Linked DNA regions of Parasegetibacter sp. NRK P23. The protein of the gene in region 1 binds, or shares a complex with, the protein of each later gene. Links are inferred from orthologs where the notes say so. Each region holds a gene or a part of one and is shown on either strand. Other genes may lie near its edges.

What was found.
Region 2: the proteins of carB (region 1) and carA are in contact, whole or in part, in a solved structure (PDB 1KEE), measured with the Escherichia coli proteins. The link is inferred for Parasegetibacter sp. NRK P23 from one-to-one orthologs.

What each region holds. Positions count from the first base shown.
Region 1 is NZ_JAMDLG010000001.1:3,282,630-3,285,966, forward strand. It holds carB (carbamoyl-phosphate synthase large subunit), read right to left. Parts: upstream 3,024-3,337; coding sequence 201-3,023; downstream 1-200. Other genes in the region: M4J38_RS13265 (hypothetical protein), read right to left, coding at 3,144-3,337. UniProt on the Escherichia coli protein: Large subunit of the glutamine-dependent carbamoyl phosphate synthetase (CPSase).
Region 2 is NZ_JAMDLG010000001.1:515,775-518,670, forward strand. It holds carA (glutamine-hydrolyzing carbamoyl-phosphate synthase small subunit), read right to left. Parts: upstream 2,056-2,896; coding sequence 946-2,055; downstream 1-945. Other genes in the region: M4J38_RS02015 (hypothetical protein), read left to right, coding at 1-89; aroQ (type II 3-dehydroquinate dehydratase), read right to left, coding at 474-887; rplQ (50S ribosomal protein L17), read right to left, coding at 2,154-2,681; M4J38_RS02035 (DNA-directed RNA polymerase subunit alpha), read right to left, coding at 2,747-2,896. UniProt on the Escherichia coli protein: Small subunit of the glutamine-dependent carbamoyl phosphate synthetase (CPSase).

The DNA of each region.
Region 1 (3,337 bases):
CGCACCCTCTCAATGCTCCGCGCCGCCGCAAGCAAAAAATCCTCAACACTACCTGACCGAACATAACCAAGGCCTTGCGTCCTTGCTCCTTAGCGTTGCGAGGCTGCGAGGAACGAAGCAGGAAGCAATTGAGTGAAAACCCCTAAACAAAAAAAGGATGCACCTCCCGGCACATCCTTTTCAAAAGAATATGTAAAAATTTACTTACTCAGGTACATGCTCCTGTCCTTATACAGTTGCCTGAAATAAGGATCTCGCAGGTCTTTCACGAAGCGGATGGCTTCTCCTGTGGATTTCATTTCCGGACCGAGTTCTTTGTTCACACCGGGGAACTTGTTGAAAGAGAACACCGGTTCTTTGATGGCGTATCCCTTCAGTTTTTTCTCGAATTTGAAATCGGTGAGTTTATTGGCGCCCAGCATCACTTTTGTGGCGATGTTGAGGTAAGGAATCTGGTAAGCCTTCGCGATGAACGGCGTGGTACGTGAAGCGCGTGGGTTGGCTTCGATCACAAATACCTTTCCGTCTTTGATCGCGAACTGGATATTGATCAGTCCTTTGATGTTCAGCGCGCGGGCGATCTTTTCGGAATAGTGTTCCATGGTAGTCACCACGAGCGGAGTGAGGTTGAAGGCGGGCAGTACCGCGTTGGAGTCGCCGGAGTGGATACCTGCGGGCTCGATATGTTCCATCACCCCCATTACGTGGAAGTTCTCCCCGTCGAAGATGGCGTCCACTTCTGCTTCCTGGCAGCGGTCGAGGAAGTGGTCGATGAGAATTTTGTTACCGGGAATATGTTTCAGCAGGCTCACTACCGCTTTTTCCACTTCTTCATCGTTGATCACGATACGCATCCGCTGACCACCGAGTACATAAGAAGGACGCACGAGTACCGGGTATCCTACCTTATTGGCCACCACGATGGCTTCATCCACATCGTAAGCGGTGCCGTACTGCGGGTAAGGAATTTCCAGTTCTTTCAGCATATCGGAGAAACGTCCACGGTCTTCGGCGATGTCCATACTATCAAAGGACGTTCCGATGATCTTGATGCCTTTTTCGTGGAGGCGCTCGGCGAGTTTCAGCGCTGTTTGACCACCGAGCTGCACGATCACCCCTTCAGGTTGCTCGTGTTCGATGATTTCCCAGAGGTGTTCCCAGTAAACGGGCTCGAAGTAGAGTTTATCGGCCACGTCGAAATCGGTGGAAACGGTTTCGGGGTTACAGTTCACCATGATGGCTTCGTAACCGGATTCTTTGATGGCGAGTAGCCCGTGTACGCAGCAGTAGTCGAATTCGATACCCTGACCGATCCTGTTGGGACCGGAGCCGAGTACAACGATCTTCTTTTTATCGCTGCGTTTGCTTTCGTTGTAGTTGCCGTTTTCGAAAGTAGAGTAGAAGTAAGGCGTTTTGGCCTCGAATTCTGCGGAGCAGGTATCCACCATTTTGTATACGCGGGTAATGCCTGCCGCCTTTCTTTTCTCGTACACGGCATCTTCGCTGGCATCCTGCATGATGCGGCTGATCTGCTCGTCGGAGAAGCCATGGTGTTTGGCTTCACGCAGCAATTCGATGGGCAGGGATTCCAGTTTGTATTTTGCGATCTCTTTCTCGATGTTACAGATCTTCTGAATTTCGTAGATGAACCAGCGGTCGATCCTGGTGGCTTTTACTACGGTGCTCACACTTACGCCCAGCATCAGCGCGTCTTTGATGCGGAAGAGGCGGTCCCATTTCGGGGTCTTGATGTATTCGATGAGTTCTTCCGCGTGCATCTGGGATTTGCCATAGTAGCCCAGACCAACAGCGTTGTTCTCCAGGCTCTGGCAGGCTTTCTGCACGGCTTCGGTGAAGCTGCGGCCGATGGCCATTACTTCGCCCACGCTCTTCATCTGCAGACCGAGGGTATCGTTGGCACCCTTGAACTTATCGAAGTTCCAGCGTGGCACTTTCACGATCACATAATCCAGAGCTGGTTCGAAGTAAGCGGAAGTGGTTTTGGTGATCTGGTTTTCCAGTTCATCCAGGTTGTATCCGATGGCCAGTTTAGCGGCGATTTTGGCGATGGGGTACCCCGTAGCTTTGGAGGCGAGGGCGGAAGAGCGGCTCACGCGCGGGTTGATCTCGATGGCGATGATCTCTTCTGTTTCGGGGTTGAGGGCGAACTGCACGTTACAACCTCCGGCGAAGTTACCGAGGTCGCGCATCATGTTGATGGCGGTATTGCGCATCAGCTGGAAGGCGGTATCGCTGAGGGTCATGGCCGGCGCAACGGTGATGGAGTCGCCGGTGTGTACACCCATGGGATCGAAGTTCTCCACGGTACAGATAATCACCACGTTGTCGTTGGCATCGCGGAGCAGTTCGAGTTCATATTCTTTCCATCCCAGCACGGCTTGTTCCACCAGTACTTCGTGGATGGGAGAGGCCTGGAGTCCGCGGTTGAGCGCTTCGTCGAGGTCGTCTTTGGAGTGCACGAAACCACCGCCGGTACCACCGAGGGTAAAGGAGGGGCGTATTACGAGGGGGAAACCGATTTCCTGTGCGAATTCTTTTCCTTCGAGGAAGGAGTTCGCGGTTTTCGCTGTGGCAACGGGCACGCCCATTCTGATCATCCACTGGCGGAAGAGTTCGCGGTCTTCGGCTTTATCGATGGCTTTGATGTCTACCCCGATCAGGCGCACGTTGAATTTTTCCCAAACCCCGAGTTCTTCGGCTTCTTTGGCCAGGTTGAGGGCCGTTTGGCCGCCCATGGTGGGAAGAACTGCGTCGATCTGGTTTTCCTCCAGGATCTGCTCAATACTTTCCACGGTGAGTGGGAGCAGATAGACCCTGTCTGCCATCATAGGGTCTGTCATGATGGTGGCGGGGTTGGAGTTGATAAGAATTACTTTGATACCTTCTTCACGAAGGCTGCGTGCAGCCTGGGTTCCGGAGTAATCAAATTCGCAGGCTTGACCGATGATGATAGGACCTGAACCGATGATCAGGACCGACTTGATGGAGGCGTCTTTAGGCATTTTTTTATCGAGATAAATTGCGCAAAGGTATGAAGATGCGCCCCCCACTCCAAAAAAAAGTGCCCGCTTCGAAAAGAAGCGGGCACGCGGGGATATATCATCCGTTTAAAAATCTGATACTCAGTTGTGAAACGATAACAATTCGTACTCGTCAAGGGTAACCTCGCCATGCATCACATCCACATCCCCAGCCGCAGGGCGTTGATCGATCTGTTTGACCTTGAAGCGTTGTGTCAACCTGTCTTTTGTTTCCGAATTTCCCCATCTTCCCGCCACAAACCCTGCTGCGGCGGCTACCAGCAATGTAAGTTTTG
Region 2 (2,896 bases), 2.8 Mb from region 1 along the record:
CGATCCAGGAAAGAGAGAATGAAATTGTAGTGGCTACGCATGGGAGAAGTATATATGTTGCGAAGTTGGATGAGGTGCAGAAGTTGTGATTTTTTTTCACGCAATGGCGCAATGTTTCGTTCCTTGCAGGAACAAGGGATGCAAGGCTCTGATTTCGTTCGGACGATTATTATGGAGGAGCGTATTTTATTTCTCGCAACGACGCAAAGGCGCAACGTTAGAGCCCGATTCGCTATTCTTGTTATAACTATATAAGGGGTGCTCTGTAAGAGACATCCACTTATATTCATGCATCTTTTTCTGGAGTAAGCCTGGCAATCGAAGATATTACCAAAACGTGTTTGCAAGCTAACAAGGCCTTTGCGTCGTTGCGCCGTTGCGAGAAAAATATATTAAGATACCATAACCTCCCCCCCAATCAACGGCACCTTACGTCTGCAAGATTGCGCACTGCGAAGCAGTTGCGTGAACCCCTACAGGAAAGCCTGTACCGCCAACGCATACCCCTTCATCCCTAACCCGCAGATCGTTCCCTTCGCCTTCGCCGATACGTGTGAAATCTTCCGGAAATCTTCCCGCGCATGAACATTACTGATATGCACTTCAATTACCGGTGTGCGTATGCCGGCAATACAATCCCCGATGGCCACGGATGTATGCGTGTAACCGCCAGGATTCATGATGATGCCATCGTAGTCAAAACCAAATTCCTGCAAAGCGTTGATGAGTTCTCCTTCCACGTTACTCTGGAAATAAGTGAAAGTGATGTCCGGAAAAACTGCTTTCAGCGTTGCGAAATAATCTTCAAAAGTTTGCGCCCCGTAGATATCGGGCTCACGTTTTCCAAGCAGGTTCAGGTTAGGACCGTTGATGATGGCGATGCGCATACGACGAGTTTACTGTAAGATAAAAGTTCCGGGTGGTATGCCCGGAACTCCTGATGAACTATTTTTTACTATCCCTGATGAGTTGAATAAAATCATCGAAAAGGTAGCGGCTGTCGTGCGGGCCCGGTGTGGCTTCCGGGTGGTATTGTACCGAGAAGGCAGGTTTTCCTTTCACGCGGATCCCTTCAATGGAGTGATCGTTCAGGTTGAGGTGTGTGATCTCGATATGGTCCGCTTTTTTCACCGCTTCCGGGTCAACTCCGAAACCGTGGTTCTGCGTACTGATCTCACACCGGCCGGTAACCAGGTTTTTCACCGGGTGGTTAAGACCGCGGTGTCCGTGGTGCATTTTGAATGTGGGGATACCATTGGCCAGGGCCAGCAACTGGTGACCAAGACAGATACCGAACATGGGCTTGTTTTCTTCCATCAATGTTTTTACCGCGGTGATGGCGTAATCCATCGGTGCCGGATCACCGGGACCATTGGAGATAAAGTAACCATCCGGTTTGAAGTTATTTACTTCTTCCAATGGTGTTTTCGCCGGGAACACTTTCACGAAAGCGCCGCGATCGGTCATGCAGCGGAGGATATTTCTTTTCACCCCGTAGTCCATTACGGCGATGCGTATTTCAGCATTAGGATCACCCAGTTCATACGCTTCGGTGGTACTTACCTGTGAAGCCAGTTCCAGCCCATCCATGGAGGGCACTTTAGCCAGTTCGGCCTTCAGTTGCTCCAGGTCGAGGATTTCCGAGGAGATGATGCAGTTCATGGCCCCTTTGGTGCGTACGTGCGCCACGAGCGAGCGGGTATCCACGTCCTCGATGGCCACGATGTTGTTCTCCACCAGGTAGTCCTGGAGGGAACCGTTGGCCTGAAGGCGGGAATACTGTTCTTCGAGGTTGCGTCCGATCAGTCCGCGGATTTTCACGTTGCCTGATTCGACATCTTCTTCCTTCACACCGTAGTTGCCCACATGCACCGAGTTCATGATAAGAATCTGCCCGTAATAACTAGGGTCGGTAAACACTTCCTGGTAACCGGTCATGCCGGTATTGAAGCATATTTCACCAGCGGTGGTGCCGATCTTACCAAAAGCTTTTCCGTAGTGTACGGTGCCATCTTCCAGAAGAAGGATGGCCTGAGAAGAAGAGGTATTCGCCATTTGTAAAGAAAAATTTTGCAAAAGTAAAAAATAAAGGCCGAAAAAAAGGCAAGACCTTTAAAAGTCTTGCCTCTATGAAGAAAATTAAAACATCGTTCTTATTCAGCTGCTTTATCTTCCGCAGGAGCGGCAGTTTCTTCAGCCGGTGTAGCTTCAGCGGCAGGAGCAGTGGTTTCTGCTTTCTTAGCGCTTCTGCTACGACGTGTTTTCTTCGCGGGCTCATCGGCTTTAGCGGTCGCTTTACCGTAAACCTCGTTGAAGTCAACCAGTTCGATCAGTGCCAGTTCAGCATTGTCACCCACCCTTTTACCGAGTTTCAGGATCCTGGTGTAACCACCGGGACGTGCAGCCACTTTAGGCGCCACCACTGTGAACAGTTCTTTCACGGCCTCTTTGTTTTGCAGGTAGCTGAAAACAACGCGGCTCTGGTGCATGATCTGCTCTTTGCTGGCGTTCTTGGTGGACTTGGTGATCAGGGGCTCCACATAAGTGCGCAGCGCCTTGGCTTTGGCCAAAGTGGTAACGATCTTTTTGTGGTTGATCAGTTCGATAGAAAGGTTGCTGAGCAACGCTTCGCGGTGGGCTTTCTTACGACCCAGGTTGTTGATTTTATCGCCGTGGCGCATGACATTTGAGTTTAATTCCGCCGCACCGTGTCAAGGAGTTGCAGCGTACTGATTATAAAAAGAAATTATTCGTCGTCCAGTTTCAGCTTGCTGAGGTCCATACCGAAGTGGAGTCCACGTTCGCCAAGTACCTGTTCGATTTCGCTGAGGGATTTTTGACCGAAGTTGCGGAACTTCATCAGGTCTTCCTGCTCGTACTGTACGAGTTCGCTAAG